DNA from 3 places in the Massilia sp. BHUDP2 genome. Region 3 is predicted to be linked to each of the others. Evidence: predicted binding sites of a transcription regulator. Region 3 holds the regulator's gene; each other region holds the start of a gene.
The links. Region 3 encodes HrcA, which represses chaperone genes, less so after heat shock. Its sites were predicted from a motif close to TTAGCACTCNNNNNNNNNGAGTGCTAA; they were not measured.
Positions count from the first base shown of each region.

Region 1: a site for HrcA is predicted at 1,927-1,953, ahead of rpoH (RNA polymerase sigma factor RpoH). Genes of this name have one in related genera too.
Region 2: a site for HrcA is predicted at 1,755-1,781, ahead of groES (co-chaperone GroES). Genes of this name have one in related genera too.

Region 1 is NZ_JBJUVW010000004.1:326,563-332,536, forward strand. Features, by position in the region: gene ftsY (signal recognition particle-docking protein FtsY) at 1-11, shown strand, start outside; gene ACK6C6_RS22985 (cell division ATP-binding protein FtsE) at 27-689, shown strand; gene ftsX (permease-like cell division protein FtsX) at 686-1,600, shown strand; gene rpoH (RNA polymerase sigma factor RpoH) at 2,077-2,967, shown strand; gene yghU (glutathione-dependent disulfide-bond oxidoreductase) at 3,221-4,057, shown strand; gene ACK6C6_RS23005 (VOC family protein) at 4,159-4,638, shown strand; gene ACK6C6_RS23010 (exopolysaccharide biosynthesis protein) at 4,749-5,384, shown strand; gene ACK6C6_RS23015 (hypothetical protein) at 5,529-5,744, shown strand; gene ACK6C6_RS23020 (exopolysaccharide biosynthesis protein) at 5,760-5,974, opposite strand, start outside.
Region 2 is NZ_JBJUVW010000001.1:705,514-711,487, reverse strand. Features, by position in the region: gene ACK6C6_RS03100 (sulfite exporter TauE/SafE family protein) at 1-174, opposite strand, end outside; gene ACK6C6_RS03095 (EVE domain-containing protein) at 174-644, opposite strand; RNA gene ssrS (6S RNA) at 701-881, opposite strand; gene ACK6C6_RS03085 (cell division protein ZapA) at 927-1,238, opposite strand; gene ACK6C6_RS03080 (hypothetical protein) at 1,235-1,495, opposite strand; gene groES (co-chaperone GroES) at 1,870-2,160, shown strand; gene groL (chaperonin GroEL) at 2,221-3,867, shown strand; gene ACK6C6_RS03065 (hypothetical protein) at 3,991-4,404, shown strand; gene ACK6C6_RS03060 (hypothetical protein) at 4,437-4,901, opposite strand; gene ACK6C6_RS03055 (hypothetical protein) at 5,041-5,391, opposite strand; gene ACK6C6_RS03050 (LysR family transcriptional regulator) at 5,390-5,974, shown strand, end outside.
Region 3 is NZ_JBJUVW010000001.1:62,976-68,949, reverse strand. Features, by position in the region: gene ACK6C6_RS00330 (barstar family protein) at 1-26, opposite strand, end outside; gene dapB (4-hydroxy-tetrahydrodipicolinate reductase) at 29-841, opposite strand; gene ACK6C6_RS00320 (outer membrane protein assembly factor BamE) at 838-1,449, opposite strand; gene fur (ferric iron uptake transcriptional regulator) at 1,528-1,956, shown strand; gene hrcA (heat-inducible transcriptional repressor HrcA) at 2,063-3,073, opposite strand; gene ACK6C6_RS00305 (HAD family hydrolase) at 3,112-3,822, opposite strand; gene ACK6C6_RS00300 (hypothetical protein) at 4,067-4,654, shown strand; gene ACK6C6_RS00295 (hypothetical protein) at 4,684-5,337, shown strand; gene ACK6C6_RS00290 (hypothetical protein) at 5,517-5,690, opposite strand; gene rsmA (16S rRNA (adenine(1518)-N(6)/adenine(1519)-N(6))-dimethyltransferase RsmA) at 5,917-5,974, opposite strand, start outside.

The DNA of each region.
Region 1 (5,974 bases), on a different contig from region 3:
TGCTGGGTTGAAGGAACGGACCATCGATGATCGAATTCCAGTCCGTCTCCAAACAATATTCCCCTGACGCTTACGCGCTGCGCGACGTCTCCCTCAATATCGGCAAGGGCGAGCTGGTCTACCTGGCCGGCCCGTCCGGCGCGGGCAAGTCGACCCTGATGAAGATGGTGGCCGCCGTCGAGCGGCCCAGCAGCGGCGTGGTCACCGTCAACGGCCAGGACATCGGCCGCCTCAAGCGGGCCGGCATTCCTTTCCTGCGCCGTAACCTGGGCCTGATCTTCCAGCACCAGCGCCTGCTCAACGACCGCAACATCCTCGGCAACGTCATGCTGCCCCTGCTCGTCACCGGCGCGCCGAAGGCACAGGCCGAGCAGCGCGCCCGGGCCGCCCTCGACAAGGTGGGCCTGCTCGAGCGCGCCAGGGCGATGCCGCTGGAACTCTCCGGCGGCGAGCAGCAGCGCGTGGCGGTGGCGCGCGCCATCGTCAACCGCCCGCAGATCATCCTGGCGGACGAGCCGACCGCCAACCTCGACCGCGTGGCGGCCGACAAGGTGCTCGACGCGCTGCGCGCCTTCAACGCCGTCGGCGTGACCTGCGTGATCTCGACCCACGACGACCAGGTGCTCGACAGTGCGGCGGCGCGCGTGATCCGTCTCGAGCATGGCCAACTGGTGGGAGACGCCGCATGAGCCCCTGGATCCGCCAGCACCGCTTCGCCTTGGGGGCGGCCCTGTCCACGGTGCGCAAAGCGCCGGGCAGCTTCCTGTTCAACGTGCTCGTCGTCGCCTTCGCCCTGATGCTGCCGATCGCCGGCATCACCCTGCTCGACAACGTGCGTCCGCTGTCCGAACAGCTCTCGGTCGACCCGGAGATCAGCGTCTTCATGAAACTCGAGGCGACACGCGAGGAAGCGACCGCCCTGCAGCCGCGCATTCGCGCGATCGCGGCCGGCGGCGGCAAGGCCGACGTCGACTTCATCCCGCGCGAGCAAGCGCTGGCCGCGATGAAGGCCGGGAGCGGCCTGGGCGACGTGATCGACACGCTGGGCGAAAACCCGCTGCCGGACAGCTTCAAGCTGCGCCTGGACGGCAGCAGCGCAGCAAGCCAGGTCGACGCGATCACCGAACAGCTGCGCGCCCTGCCCGGCGTGGACGTGGTGCAGGTCGATTCGGCCTGGGTGAAGCGCCTGGCCGCCATGCTGGCCATCCTGCGCCTGGCCCTGCTGCTGCTGGCGGTCACGCTCGGCATCGTGGTGATCGCGGTCGTGTTCAACACCATCCGCCTGCAGGTGCTGACGCAGAAGGAGGAAATCAACGTGTCGAAGCTGCTGGGCGCCACGGACAATTTCATCCACCGCCCCTTCTACTACACCGGCGGCCTGCTCGGCCTGTGCGCGGGCGCGGTGGCGCTCGGCGCCGTGGTGCTGGCCCTGCAGCCGCTGAACGGCGCGATTGCGGACTTTGCAAGGTTGTATGCGTCGGAATTCCAGCTGGCGCCGCTCGGCGCACTGGAAACCGCCGGCGTCCTCGCGATCAGCGCGGGCCTCGGTCTGATCGGCGCGATGCTGTCGGTGCAGCGCCACCTGGCGCGCGTGCAATAAGGCAGACTCCACTGGGCGCGCGGGCCGCTTGGGTCGGCCGCGCGCCCAATCCTGTCCCCTCTTCAAACTGCTGACCCGCCCCACCCTACGTTCACACGAGCGCTATTCCTACAGGCCGGCTTTGACGAATGTGCGCCATCCAACAGAAGGCCGCTTCTCAGGCCTTTAACCTGTCTCTAACACGTTTTCCAGCGGGTTTTTGCTCACTTTTGAGCTAAATTAACTGAATTGGGGTCGCCTGCACTACAGTTAAAGCGGCGCGATTTTGATTCCCAAGAGCAATACTTTAGCCAAACTTAATCGATTTCGATAAATCGATGGCCTGCCTAGCACTCACACATGGAGAGTGCTAATATATGTCTCGAATACAGCGAAATCAAGGAAAGCATCCAAGTAACAAGCAGTAACGCTGGTGTCACGCGGCATGGGTCGGTGGCACATTGGGATGCAGTAAGTCTACTACGAGGAAATTGAAAATGTCCGCACAATCCGCATTGGTTCCGGCCGGCAGTCGTGCTCTGGGACTGGGTTTCTCTGGCAATCTGGGCAACATCGATGCCTACATTTCTGCCGTCAACCGCCTGCCGATGCTGACTCACGAGGAAGAGGTATCGCTGGCGAAGTCGCTCCGGGAAAAGAATGACCTGGACGCTGCACAGAAGCTGGTGCTGTCGCACCTGCGCCTGGTCGTGTCGATCGCGCGTGGCTACCTCGGCTACGGCCTGCCGCACGCCGACCTGATCCAGGAAGGCAATATCGGCCTTATGAAAGCGGTCAAGCGCTTCGACCCGAACCAGGGCGTGCGTCTGGTCTCGTACGCGATGCACTGGATCAAGGCCGAGATGCACGAATACATCCTGAAGAACTGGCGTCTGGTGAAGGTCGCGACGACCAAGGCCCAGCGCAAGCTGTTCTTCAACCTGCGCAGCAACAAGCAGGGACTGGACACCATGACCCCGAGCCAGGTCGACGAGCTGGCGAAGATGCTCGACGTCAAGCGTGAAGAAGTGATCGAGATGGAAACCCGCCTGTCGGGCCGCGACATCGCCCTCGAATCGCCGACCGACGACGAAGACGACAAGTTCGCCCCGATCGCCTACCTGTCGTCGGAGCAGCAGGAGCCGACCCGCGTGCTGGAATCCGAGCAGCGCGACCGCCTGCAGTCCGAAGGACTGGAGACCGCACTGTCGAAGCTGGACCCGCGTTCGCGCCGCATCGTCGAAGCGCGCTGGCTGGCCAACGACGACGGTTCGGGCGCCACGCTGCACACGCTGGCCGAAGAGTTCGGCGTGTCGGCCGAGCGTATCCGCCAGATCGAATCGGCTGCGCTGAAGAAGATGAAAGGCGCGCTGGCGGCTTACATCTAAGCCCTGCCAGCCCCAACCGAAACCCCGCCCCAGCGGGGTTTTCTTTTTTTAAAGTCGGGGGTCAGGTCAAGTCGGGGGTCAGGTCTGACATTCAGACACGGACTGAGCAATACAAAATCGGAGTAACGCCCGAGCTCGTGTCCGAATGTCAGACCTGACCCTCATGGTTTCCTCATGGTTTCTCATGGTTTGGGCAGGTCCGGCATGCCGCGGCTAGAATGGCTACTTTGACCAGATTCCCAAGGAGCGCCCGATGACCGATCAGTACGTCCCACCCACAGTCTGGACCCCGCCCGCCTCCTCCGGCGGCACCTTTGCCAACATCAACCGCCCGGTCGCCGGCCCGACCCACGAGGCCGCACTGCCGGTCGGCAAGCACCCGCTGCAGCTGTACTCGCTGGCCACGCCCAACGGCGTGAAGGTGACCATCATGCTGGAAGAGCTGCTGGCCCTCGGCCACAGCGGCGCCGAGTACGACGCCTGGCTCATCAAGATCAACGAGGGCGCCCAGTTCTCGAGCGGCTTCGTCGAGATCAACCCGAATTCCAAGATCCCGGCGCTGGTCGACCGCAGCGCCGATGAACCGGTGCGCGTGTTCGAATCCGGCTCGATCCTGGTCTACCTGGCCGAGAAGTTCGGCGCCTTCCTGCCAAAAGATGGTCCGGCGCGCGCCGAGACCATGAACTGGCTGTTCTGGCAGATGGGTTCGGCGCCCTTCGTGGGCGGCGGCTTCGGCCACTTCTATGCCTACGCGCCGGAAAAACTGCAATATCCGATCGACCGCTATGCGATGGAGACCAAGCGCCAGCTCGACGTGCTCGAGCGCGAGCTGGCCAACAAGCAGTTTGTGGCCGGCAACGAGTACACGATCGCCGACATGGCGATCTGGCCGTGGTACGGCGGCATGGTGCGCGGCGAGCTGTACGATGCCGGCGAATTCCTCTCCGTGCACGAGTACCGGCACGTGCGCCGCTGGGCCGACGAGATCGCGGCGCGCCCGGCCGTCGTCCGCGGCCGTAAGGTCAACCGGGTTCGTGGCAATCCGGAGGAGCAGGTTCCCGAGCGTCACGACGCTTCCGACCTGGACTGATCTTCCGTAAGGGAGACCGTGGCAAGCGAGGAAGGCGCGCGCGATTGCGTTATGCTGGCGCGCGATATTCCGAACGATGTGCCTACGATGGGAGACATGCCATGGTCAGCAAGAACACGATTTGCCTCTGGTTCAACGGAACCGCGCTGGAAGCGGCGCAGTTCTACGCGGCGACCATTCCCGACAGCGCGCTCGGCGAGGTGTTCCGCGCACCGAGTGACTATCCGGCCGGCAAGCAAGGTGACGTCCTGACCGTCGCCTTCACCGTGGCCGGCATCCCCTGCATCGGCCTGAACGGCGGCCCGGTCTTCCCCCATACCGAAGCCTTTTCCTTCCAGATCGCGACCGATGACCAGGAAGAAACCGACCGCCTGTGGAACGCCATCGTCGGCAACGGCGGCCAGGAAAGCGCCTGCGGCTGGTGCAAGGACAAGTGGGGCCTGTCCTGGCAGATCACGCCACGCGTGCTCAGCGAAGGCATTGCCGACCCCGACCCGGCCGTGGCGAAGCGCGTGTTCGAGGCAATGATGACGATGCGCAAGATCGACGTGGCGGCGATCGAGGCTGCGCGGCGCGGCTGAACGGGAACGGACAGCGGCCTGTGGGCTGCGCGTACTTGCCATTCAGGCGGCGGAAGCATGCGCTCCTGCACTATACTCTTGCCTTCCCGCCAGGAACCATGAGAAGCACGATGAAAGAACCCATGCAAGCTGAACCGGTCTTCAAGAAACTGCGCGGCATGGTCCGCTCCCTGCCGCCCGGCGGCATCACCTTGAGCGAACTGATCCGCCGCGTCGGCAACGAAGGCCTGCTGATTCTGACCGCCCTGCTTACCCTGGTCTTCCTGATTCCGGTGTCGATTCCGGGGGTGAGCACCGTGTTCGGCGCCGCAATCCTCCTGATCGGCGTCAGCCGCCTGTTCGGCCGCGAACTCTGGGTCCCGGCAAAGCTGAAGCACCGATTGATCTCCACCAGCAAGCTGCGCCCGGCGCTGCGCAAGGCGCTGCCCTGGCTGTACCGGATCGAACGCGTGTGCAAGCCGAATCGTATCCAGTGGCTGGTGGCGAATGGCTCGATCCAGCATCTCAACAACGCTGGCCTGATCCTCGGCGCCGTGCTGCTGATGATGCCCTTCGGCCTGATCCCGTTCAGCAACACCTTCCCCGCGGTCGCCCTGCTGTTCCTGGCGATCGGCCTGCTGCAGCGCGACGGCGTCAGCGTACTGCTGGGTCACGTCAGCAACGTGGTCACCATCCTGTATTTCAGCCTGCTCATCGGTGGCGGCGGCCTTGCCGCGCGCGAGCTCTTCAACCGCATGGTTGGCTGAGCAGCTCGAAGTCCGGTCTGCAATACCAAACGAGCAATTTTTGCTGTTTAGCCACTAAAACATCAACTTAGTGCAAAGTCTTAAGAATTTACTTTAAGTGCATTTACAGCTCTGCTAGCATCCTTCGCTCGCATGGAGGAACGCATGGCAGAGCAAAGCAGGAACGATGCACGCAGTGACCTGGTGACGGCTGGCCAGGTCGAGGAGGGCCTGAAATTATGCGCGCGCTACGGCGTCCACCCCGCCCTGCTGTTCATGGAACAGGTCGGGGTGCCGCGCCGGGTGGCCCTGCGCGTGCTGTGCTCTCCCGAACACTTCCGCCAGCGCGACCGCCGCCGGCACCCCCGTCCCGTACGCTGACAGCAGCCCTGGCACCTAAGGCAGCCAGGCCGCCACCGCGTACAGCGCCATCTTGACGAACACGATCACCACGCCCGACACCAGCGCCGCGGATGCCAGGGCCGCGGCCAGTCCGGCCAGGATCCAGTAGCCGTCGCGTTCGAGGATGCCGAGCGCCAGCAGGCTGATCGAAAAAGCCGGCAGCATGTTCCCCATCGGGATCGGCAGCAGCACGACCACGGCCAGCACCA
Region 2 (5,974 bases), 640 kb from region 3:
GAGCGAGGTGGCGATCGCCATGTGGATGGTCAGCTCGGGCGCGAAGCCGCGCGCGGTGAAGATCATCGTGATGAAGGGGACCAGCACCATGCCGCCGCCGATGCCGAGCAGCCCGGCCGCGAAGCCACCGAAGGTGCCCATCGCCAGCAGCGCCAGGATCAGGGTGAGGTCCATCAGCGCTTCCCTTCGCGCACCAGCGTAAGGATGGCGTTCCACTCGGCCGCCGTCACGGGCGACACCGACAGCCGGCTACCCTTCTGCAGCAGCACCATGTCTTCCAGCGCCGGAATGGTGCGCATCTCGCTCAGGGGCAGGTAGCGTCCCGACTCCACCGCACGTACGTCGACCGAGATCCAGCGCGGATTTTCCTGGGTGGCCTTGGGGTCATGGTAGGGAGAGGATGCATCGAACTGGGTCGCATCCGGATACGGACCGCTCGCCACCTCGGCGATGCCGGCCACGCCGGGCACTGCGCAGCTGGAGTGGTAGAACAGGACGCCGTCGCCGACCGACATGGCGTCGCGCAGAAAATTGCGCGCCTGGTAGTTACGTACGCCGTACCAGGACACGGTTTGCTCCGGCGCGGCCAGCACGTCGTCGAAACTGACGTCGTCCGGCTCCGATTTCATCAACCAATAACGCATGCAATCCCCATCAAAAAAAAAGCGGCTGCGTACCGAAGTGCGCAACCGCTCGTGTGTGTAGCCCCGCCTGTGTCGTTATTGCCGGCATCCCGAACCAAAAGGCTCAAGGTGGTCGCAGTCAGCTCAATTTCGGGTTCGTCAGACTAGTGACGCTCGCGCCCACCAAGCATGTCCCACAACCTATGCGAAAGAATGGTTCAAGGAATATATGACAAATCTCGAACACCGCAGGGTAGAGCGCAGTTTACTCCGTTGGCCGAGCATGTCAATCGAATCTGAACCTCAGGACAGATTTTCCTGCGGCGCCAGGGCCTGGTCCAGCACCGTGTGCATCGCCTCGAGCTTCTGCTTGACTTCGAGGATGGACATGTCGGACAGCGGGCCCTGGGGCGACTTGACCGACAGGAATTCGGCCGCCACGCTGAGCGCCGCCATGACGGCGATGCGGTCGGTGCCTCTGACCTTGCCCGAGTCGCGCAGCGCGCACATCTTGCCGTCCAGGTAGCTGACCGCTTCGCGCAGGGTGCGCTCTTCGCCTTCGCGGCAGGCCAGGCGGTAGGACTGGCCCATGATGGTGCAATCGAGATGGATCATTGGCTTGCCTCGTTCGGCTCGCCGGCCTCAGGACCGGCATCGGCTGCATCGTCCGCTTCGCCTTCCGGCGCGGGCAACTGCTCGAGCAGCGCCTCGACGCGCCGTTGCGCCTCGATCAGCCGCTCCTTGAACGCGATGTTCTCGGCGCTCAGCAGGTGGTTGGCCTGGCGCAGCAGGTAGTTCTCGGCGCGCAGCGACTGGGTCAGCTGGGCGAGCCGGTCGATCTTGTCGGAGAGGTCTTGAAATTCGGAAATCATTCGACACTATAGGACTGAGATGGTTTTTCCGTCAACCGAATCGCGCCCCCATTCAGGAGGGAAGCGCTCGGGGCCATAGCATACAGCATCCGTGCGGCGTCCCGGCGCTATCCGGTGTACCCTGCCCGGCCATTGCTCGAATGCCACCGCCGACAGTGTACAACCCATCTATTGGATTGTGTTTTCGCAAAAAAGTCGGTTCGATCCCACACATTCCCGCTTGAAATGGGGTGTTATCGTCCCTATAATCACCTTCGTGTTAGCACTCGGCAGCCTAGAGTGCTAACAAACCGAAGCACCCATTTTCCCAGCCGCCACCACCGTATGGCGGCTTTGAACAGCTAGTCAAACCACTGAAAAATAAGGAGTTTTGCATGAACCTTCGTCCTCTGCACGATCGCGTAATCGTGAAGCGTCTCGACCAGGAGACCAAGACTGCATCCGGCCTGATCATCCCTGATGCGGCCGCCGAGAAGCCGGACCAGGGCGAAATCCTGGCCGTCGGCAACGGCAAGGTGCAGGAAAATGGCCAGGTTCGTCCGCTGGAAGTGAAGGTCGGTGACCGCGTCCTGTTCGGCAAGTACTCGGGCCAGGCCGTCAAGGTCGATGGCCAGGAACTGCTGGTCATGCGCGAAGAAGACATCATGGCCGTCGTGGCCCAGTAATTGGTCAAACCCGCATTCCTCCTGTAATACACATTCACGAATTCATTCGGAGAACAAGAAATGGCAGCTAAAGAAGTAATTTTCGGCGACGCAGCGCGCGCCAAGATGGTTGAAGGCGTCAACATCCTCGCCAACGCAGTCAAGGTCACCCTGGGCCCGAAAGGCCGCAACGTGGTGCTGGAGCGCTCGTTCGGCGCCCCGACCGTCACCAAGGACGGCGTCTCGGTCGCGAAAGAGATCGAACTGAAGGACAAGCTGCAGAACATGGGCGCGCAGATGGTGAAGGAAGTCGCGTCGAAGACCAGCGACAACGCCGGTGACGGCACCACCACCGCGACCGTGCTGGCACAGGCGATCGTCCGCGAAGGCATGAAGTTCGTTGCCGCCGGCATGAACCCGATGGACCTGAAGCGCGGCATCGACAAGGCCGTCGCCGCCACCGTCGAAGAACTGAAGAAGATCGCCAAGCCGACCACCACCTCGAAAGAGATCGCCCAAGTCGGCGCCATCTCGGCCAACTCGGAAACCTCGATCGGCGAGCGCATCGCCGAGGCGATGGAAAAAGTCGGCAAGGAAGGCGTCATCACCGTCGAAGACGGCAAGTCGCTGAACGACGAGCTGGACATCGTGGAAGGCATGCAGTTCGACCGCGGCTACCTGTCGCCGTACTTCATCAACAACCCGGACAAGCAGGTTGCCGTTCACGAGAACCCGTTCGTCCTGCTGTGCGACAAGAAGATCTCGAACATCCGTGACCTGCTGCCGGTGCTGGAGCAAGTCGCCAAGGCCGGCCGGCCGCTGGTGATCGTCGCCGAAGACATCGAAGGCGAAGCGCTGGCGACCCTGGTGGTCAACAACATCCGTGGCATCCTGAAGACCGTCGCCGTCAAGGCCCCGGGCTTCGGCGACCGCCGCAAGGCCATGCTGGAAGACATCGCCATCCTGACCGGCGGCCAGGTCATCGCCGAAGAAGTCGGCCTGACCCTGGAAAAGGTCACCCTGAACGAGCTGGGCCAGGCCAAGCGCGTCGAAGTGGGCAAGGAAAACACCATCATCATCGACGGCGCAGGTTCGGCTGAAGCGATCGAAGCACGCGTCAAGATGGTCCGCGTCCAGATCGAAGAAGCGACCTCGGACTACGACCGCGAGAAGCTGCAAGAGCGCGTGGCCAAGCTGGCCGGCGGCGTTGCCGTGATCCGCGTCGGTGCAGCCACCGAAGTCGAGATGAAAGAGAAGAAGGCACGCGTGGAAGACGCGCTGCACGCAACCCGCGCTGCCGTGGAAGAAGGCATCGTCCCGGGCGGCGGCGTGGCCCTGCTGCGCGCACGCGCTTCGCTGGACGTCAAGGGCGACAACCCGGACCAGGACGCAGGCATCAAGATCGTCCTGCGCGCCATGGAAGAGCCGCTGCGCATGATCGTCCAGAACGCCGGCGACGAGCCGTCGGTCGTGGTCGCCGCTGTCCTGGCTGGCCAGGGCAACTACGGCTACAACGCCGCCAACGGCACCTACGGCGACATGGTCGAAATGGGCGTGCTGGATCCGGCCAAGGTCACCCGCTCGGCACTGCAGAACGCAGCGTCGATCGCCGGCCTGATGCTGACCACCGACTGCATGGTCTCGGAAGTCGTTGAAGACAAGCCGGCCGGCGGCATGGGCGGCATGGGCGGTATGGGTGGCATGGGCGGCATGGACGGCATGATGTAATCATCCGGCCTACCAGCCAGAAAGCCTGCAGGGTTCGCGCCTTGCAGGCTTTTTTACTTTGACGGGGTCAGGTCTGACATTCGGACACGAGCTCTGCTGTTATCTTTTTTATCGGAGGCAGGTATGGCGACCGTGAACGCTTTTGATCTCGACAACGCGATCATCCTGGCGGATGAGCCGGGCAGCGAGGCATGGGTGAGCCTGGAAACGGGCCATGTCCATATTCGCTCGGACCTGGTCGGCGAGCTGGAACCGCTTCCTGATGACATCGGCGAAGAAGGCCATTACATCCCGGTGCCGGGCCAGCGCACGCTGGAGCTGGGCCGGGCCCTGGTCATCGATTTTGTCCAGCGCCACATGCCCTCGGACGAAGACGAGGTCCGGCAACTATTCAGGCGCGCGGGCGCCTATGCCCGCTTCTCCGCACTGGTGGACAAGCGCGGCCTGCGCGACAAGTGGCATGCATTCCACGAGCAGCGCACGCTGGACGCGATGCGTGCATGGTGCGAACAGCATGGGCTGAATCTGGCGGAATAAGGTAAGGCCAAGCGCTCGCCCAGGCACCTTCGTTATCGCCTTGCAGGCGCCGAGGCCAGGCGTTCCGCCAGCACCGTAGTCACGATCGCCTGCAAGAGGTGAACGCTCCAGCGCTCCCCGGCCTTGCGTGGCCCCGCCTTGGCCTCCCCTTCGGTAATGCCGAGCATCGGCGCAATACAGCCGATATTCACCGCATACAGCGCCGTGCCGTACAGCGCGCCGACGGCAAGCGGCGACAAGGATGGCGCGGCATCGCGCAGCTTGGGAACGGCCAGCGCGAAGGTGGCCGATGCGCCGAGATGATTGACGAACTCGACGACGCTGGTGCCGGTGTCGCCGATCACCTTGCGCGAGCCGGTGACATCGTCGATCCAGTCGACCGCATCCCGGTCGAGCGTTTTCCCCAGCAGGCCAGCCTTGCGCCCGACGACCATGAAGGCGGTCGTCAGCACGCCTGCTATCAGACCGCCTGTCATCGCTGCTGTATATCGTTGCATGGGAATTTCTCCACGTATGAGTTGATCATGCAGGCAGGATGACAGGTCGGCGCACCGGCTCGGTACGGTACTGCACGCATCGCTCACGAACGGCGCTGCAAGCGGGTCATCAGCGGAACGGACGAGCAGACAAGCGATATCAAACGGTATTGCGCGCTGATGTATTGTCGAGGCCGTGTCCGAATGTCAGACCTGACCCCAGGGGAGGACGGTGCAGGAAGAATGCGGCCAGCGCAAGCACGCACTCAAGCAGCACGGCTGGCCAGCTCAAGGGTATTGGCATGCCTTGCGCGACGAGGTCCGCTGCGAAGGCGGGCACGCCGAGCGCGGCCGCGGTCAGCATGGCGAGCGTGAGCGCGAGCGCGCCGATCGACAGGCGCAGCAGCAGGACGAGGGAGCGGAGAGTGTGGTCCATGATGGCTTCCTTGCTAGGTGGGTTGAGGAGTTCCCACTCTATCGCTGCAGGAATGCCTATAAAATAGGCGCTCATGAAACCATCGTATGCAAAATTGCAATCGAAGCTCGGCCTCCAGGACCTGGAAACCATCCTGGCCCTGCACCGCGGCCGCACCCTGGCCGGCGCCGCCGAGCGGCTGAAGGTGGATGCGTCCACCGTGTTCCGCGCCATCAAGCGCATCGAGGCCGATGTCGGCGAGCTGCTGTTCGACCGCGGCCGCCAAGGTTATACGGCGACGGAACTCGGGCGCGTGCTGGCCAGCCATGCGGAGCGGATCGAGACCCAGCTCGAGGAGGCGCGCGAAGCGGCCTTCCACCAGGCCACCGTGCCCTCCGGCGTGCTGCGCATCACCCTGACCGACACGCTGCTGCATACCGTGCTGCTGCCGGTGCTGGCGCGCTTTGCCGAGCGCTACCCGGACATCCGGCTCGAACTGGCCAGCACCAACGTGCTCGTCAACCTGAGCCAGCGCGAGGCCGACATCGCCATCCGCGCCACCAATGCGCCGCCCGAGCATCTGGTCGGCATCCGGCTGGGCACGATGCGTTCGGCCGTGTATGGCGGCGTCGGCTACCTGGCCGGGCAGCCGCAAGGCAGGCACTACAGCGAGATGGAC
Region 3 (5,974 bases):
GCGCCGTTCAGTTCCGCGACGGCCATGCTTACCCCTTCAGGCCCAGCACGTCGTCCATGCCGAACAGGCCGTTCGGCTTGCCCGCCAGGAAGCGTGCGGCGCGGACGGCGCCATGGGCGTAGGTGACGCGGCTGCTCGACTTGTGGCTGATCTCGATGCGCTCACCGGTGCCGAGGAACATGACGGTATGGTCGCCCACCACGTCGCCGCCGCGCACGGTGGCAAAGCCGATGGTCGACGGGTCGCGCTCGCCGGTCACGCCTTCGCGGCCGTAGACGGCGCATTCCTTCAGGTCGCGACCCAGCGCGTCGGCGATGACTTCGCCCATCTTGAGGGCGGTGCCGCTCGGCGCATCGACCTTGTGGCGGTGGTGCGCCTCGACGATCTCGATGTCGTAGCCTTCGCTGAAGCTCTTGGCCGCCATCTCGAGCAGCTTGAGGGTGACGTTCACGCCCACGCTCATGTTCGGGGCGAACACGATGCCGACCTTCTCGGAAGCCGCACGGATCGCCGCCTTGCCGGCATCGTCGAAGCCGGTGGTACCGATCACCAGCTGCACGCCGTTGGCCGCGCAGTATTCCAGGTGGCGCAGCGTGCCTTCGGGACGGGTGAAGTCGATCAGCACGTCGGCGTTCTTCAGCGCGCCAGCGAGGTCGGACTGGATGATCACGCCGGTCAGCTGGCCGGCGAAGGCGCCGGCGTCCATCCCGATCGAGGGCGAACCCGCGACGTCGAGCGCACCGGCCAGCTCGGCGTCCGGCGCGGCCTGGATGGCTTCGACCAGCATGCGGCCCATGCGGCCGCTGGCGCCGGCGACGGCGATTTTCAACTTGGCGGTCATGGCTGCACCACCGGGGCGCCGCCGACCTTGGGCGCTTCCATCGGGCGCGATTCAGGCTTGGCCTTGGTGCTCACCTTGGACGGGCCGGCGATGCGGTCGATGTATTCGCGCTCGGTCGGCAGGTTGCCGCCTTCGAAGCGCTCGACCTTGTCGTCCTTGAAGAAGACGGTGACGCGGCTGGTGGTCAGCTCGCCGTTGCCGCGCGCGAGGTAGAACGGGTAGTCCCAGCGGTCCTGGTGGAAGACGTCGTTCAGCAGCGGGGTACCGAGGAGGAAGCGCACCTGGTCGCGGGTCTGGCCGACCTTCAGCTGGTCCAGCATCTCCTGCGAGACGAAGTTACCCTGCTGGATGTCCGGGCGGTAGGGCGAGAACACCCACATGAATTTTTGCAGCTTGGTGGCCTGGACGGTCTGGGCGCCGGCATTCGCGGCGGCGGCCGACTTCTGTGCGTCCGCGGCGACAGCCGCCGGGTCCGTGCTCACCGGCGGCGCGGGACGCGTCTGGTTGCGCCAGGCGGCGCAGCCGGACAGCATCAGCGTGCATGCGAGGCCGGCCACGACGACTGCCCGGCTTGAGAATCGGTGGAGAACGGCTGGTTTGACGCGCATAGGTAACCTCAAAACGTTTGAGCGGGAGCTCCAAAACGCTATATCATAAAGCACTCCGCCAAACTACGAGCAACAAACATGAGTAACAACCCCACCGACCTGAAGGCCAGCGGCCTGAAGGCAACGCTGCCACGCCTGAAAATCCTGGAAATCTTCCAGAACAGCTCCGTTCGGCACCTGACGGCGGAAGATGTCTACAAAATCCTCCTCGCCGACAACATGGACGTGGGCCTGGCCACCGTGTACCGCGTGCTGACCCAGTTCGAACAGGCCGGCCTGCTGAACCGCAACCACTTCGAGACCGGCAAGGCCATCTACGAGCTGAATGCCGGTTCGCACCATGACCACCTCGTCTGCCTCGACTGCGGCCACGTGGAAGAGTTCTACGACGAAGAAATCGAAGCGCGCCAGCACAAGATCGCGGTGGAACGCGGCTTCAAGATCGCCGAGCACTCGCTGGCGATCTACGGCAATTGCGTGAAGCCGGCCTGCCCGCACCGCCACTGATTCAGGTAGGGGTGTAAAAAGCGGCCAAGGCAAGGCGCCGAGTCGAAGACAGTACGGGTAGTACGACGAGACGAGGCAACGCAGCCATGGCCGCTTTTTTACACCCCTACGACTGGCTCAGGGCATTCGACAGCAGCTTGGCCGTGATGTCGACGATCGGAATCACGCGCTCGTAGGCCATGCGCGTCGGCCCGATCACTCCCAGGGTGCCGACGATGCGTCCATTGACCTCGTAGGGCGCCGTCACCACGCTCATCTCGTCCATCGGCACCAGCTTGGATTCGCCGCCGATGAAGATCTGCACCCCGCCCGCCTTGCTCGACACCTCGAGCAGCTGCATCAGGCCGGTCTTCTGCTCGAACATCTCGAACATCTGGCGCAGGGACGACATGTTGGACGACAGGTCCGACACCGACAGCAGGTTGCGTTCGCCCGCGATCACCATGTCGTCGCCCTCGGCCATCGCCTCGCTGCCCGCCTCTACCGCCACCTGCATCAGCTTGCCCATGTCGTCGCGCAGCTGGCGCAGTTCGCCGCTCAGGCGCGCGCGCACCTGGTCGAAGGTGAGGCCCGCATAGTTCTGGTTCAGGTAATTGGCCGACTGGGTCAGCTGGCCCGGCGTGTAGTCGACGTCGGTGTGCAAGAGGCGGTTCTGGACGTCGCCGCGCGGATCGACGATGACCAGCAGGATGCGCTTTTCGGACAGGCGCAGGAATTCGATCTGCTGGAACACCGACTCGCGCCGCGGGCTTTGCACCACGCCGGCGAACTGCGACAGCGAGGACAGCATCTGGGCCGCGTTGGCGATGATCTTCTGGGGCTGCTGGCTCGGGAGACGCATGTGCTGGGCAGCCTGCTCGTCGATGTGCTGCACGGTGAGCAGGGTGTCGACGAACAGCCGGTAGCCGCGCGGGGTCGGGATGCGGCCGGCCGAGGTGTGCGGACTGGCGACGTAGCCCATTTCCTCGAGGTCGGCCATGATGTTGCGGATTGTGGCCGGCGACAGGTCGAGGCCGGAAATCTTCGACAGCGCACGCGAACCGACAGGCTGGCCGTCGGCGATGTAGCGCTCGACGAGGGCTTTGAGCAGGGTCTGGGCGCGGGGTTCGAGTTGCATGCTCTTATTATGCACGCGATAGCGGGCGGGGCGCCAGTTCAGGCGTGCTCGCGCTTGAGCCAGTCCAGCAGCCCGTCCAGGCTGCTCGTTTCCAGGTCGGGGCGGACCTGCTCCGGCATGTCGTTGACCTTGCCGATCCGGTTCATCCACACGGCGCGCAGCCCGGCGCGCTGGGCGCCCTGGACGTCCAGCAGCAGGTCGTCGCCCACGTACACCGCCTCCTGCGGCGCCACGTCCAGCAGACGGCAGGCCTCCAGGAAGATCCGCGGGTCCGGCTTGGCGACGCCGAAGCTGGGGGCGGCGACCGAGGCATCGAAATGGCGCGCCAGGCCGATCGTCTGTAGGTCGGCATTGCCGTTGGTGACCGAGCCGATCCGCACCCTGCCCTTCAGGCGCAGCAGGCCGGGCAGCACGTCGTCATAGGGAATCACCGCATTGCGTGCCGCGAAGAATTCGGTCATCGCCAGTTCCACCTTGCCCGCATCTTCGCCGGCCTGCTCGAAGGCGGCGATCAGGCCGGCCCGGCGCAAGGCGCCCAGGTCGAGCTGGAATTCGGGCTGGCGCGCCAGCAGCTCGAGCCGGGCCTGGCGCAGCGTCTCGATGGTGAACTGCTGCGCCACCCGCGGCGCATGATGGCGCAGCCAGGCGAACAGGATCTGCTCGGCCTCCAGGATCACCGGGGCGATCGGCCACAGGGTGTCGTCGAGGTCGAACAATACGGCTTTGGGCCAGGCGCGGCGCTGGATCATGGTGTGCTTGCTGGGAAGATGGGTGCCTGGCCCAAGGATAGCGAGCACGCCCGTAGAAAGCAATCGGGCACTGTCCCCTGCTACCCACGGTTACAGCGTGATACAAAGGCAAACCGTCCAGTCGCTTGTTAAATGGACTAAAATGTTGGGCTAATATAATGTGGTCGTAGCTCGTCCACCAGCGTGTCCACAGCTCACTTGCACACGCTTTGCACGTTCACCAGTCAGATTTTTTGGAGAAATTATGAAGAGTTCGTACCTGCGTGCCGGTGCTGCGCTGGCATGCGCGCTGGCGCTGTCCGCCTGCGGCGGCGGCGATGGCGACCGGGTTATTGGCGGTTCGTTTTCGGGCGTGACCAAGCCTGGCCTGGTCCTGCAGAACAATGGCGGCTCCGACCTGGTCATCAATCCGACCAACGGAGGTATCGGCAATTTCTATTTCCCTGACATGGTGGAAACCGATTCCGACTACAACGTGACGGCCAAGAGTTTCCCGAGCAATGCTGAAACTTGCACCGTAACCAACGGAAAAGGCAAGGTCGCCATCGACATCAACACCATCTACGTCGAGTGCACCATCCGCCAGCATGAGCTGAAGGGCACCGTCACCGGCCTCACCGGCAACCTGGTACTGGTCAACGGTTCCGACCGCGTCACGGTCGCCCCCGGCGCCACCTCCTTCACCATGGCCAAGGTCAACGAAGACGCGCCCTACGGCATCGCCATCCTGACCCAGCCCGACAACCAGACCTGCACGGTTGCCAACGGCAGCGGCACCGTGGGCCAGGCCGACATCACCAACGTGACCGTGACCTGCGGCCCGCGTACTTGATCAACACTGTATATCCTGGAGCAAGCTTCATGAAGTTTTCCCTGATCCGTCCGGCAAGCATGCTGGCAATGGCAGCGGCCCTGGCATCCTGCGGTGGCGGTGGCGACGACGACAGTTTTACGGTGGGCGGCCGCGTCGCAGGTATCGTGTACCCGGGCATGACGCTGACCAATAACGGCACCGAGACCATCAACATCGCGCCGCCGGCCAAGGCTGGCGAAGAAGTCACCTTCAGTTTCGCCAAAAAGCTGGAGTACGGCGACACCTACGACGTGCGCATCACGTCCAATCCGCAGCACCAGGACTGCCGCATCTACCAATACGCGCCGAACAGCACGACCGGCACGGCCGGCCAGCTGGCCGTGATCAATGCCCGCTTCGAGTGCTTCATCCAGACGCATGCGATCGGCGGCGAAGTCACGGGCCTGACCAAGGACAATACCGGCCTGGTGCTGGCCAATGGCAGCACCACCGGCACCACCGTGATCATCCCACCTGAAGCCAACACCACCGGCGCCGCGTTCAAGTACTCGATGGTTGTGCCGGTGGAGTACAACCAGTCCTATGGCGTGACCATCGTGACCCAGCCAAAAGACGCCGTCTGCACGGTCCAGAACCCGACCGGCATCATGGGCGACGTCGATGTTACCAACATCAACATCACCTGCGTCCGCTCCTCATAAGATATTCGAAAAACTTATGTCGAATATGTGAAAGGAAAATTGGACTTATATGCTGTAACGCAGCATACTAGCTCCTGTCTCCTCCAACTCTCCTCAGAAAAGAATTGGATTTCAAGCCCGCTACCCAGCGGGCTTTTTTTTGCCCGCCGCCCGGCGCGGCCGGAAGCGGGCATCGGACATCAGGCCGGGCGCTTGGCCGTGACCTTCACCACGGCGACCTGCGAGGCGCCCACCGACACCTGGGCATTGTATGCCTCGGCCGCGCGGCTGGTGGCGGCCTGCGCATAGCTGCTGACGCCGGCGAGGACCAGGGTGGCGAGGAAGATGGCTTCCATGTGCTTGAGGACGTTCATTTTGTGCTCCCTTCGGTGAGTTGGTGGCCGCTTCGTGTGTCGTGCGGCTTGTCGATGGGAGCACTTTAGCCAAGGCGTCCCGCGGCTTCCACCGGGGTGCGACGGACTGCAGGAATTGGCGGATGAAAGGACGAAAAACGGGATGCGCTGTCGTTGTGCAGCGCAATGTAGAGCAGGATTGAGGGGAGTTTCGCGGGGCGGCAAGCCGCCACCCTGCGAAGGACGATCACAGCAGGTTTGCCAGCGCCACGTACTGCTCCAGGCCCACTGCTTCCGGCCGTGCG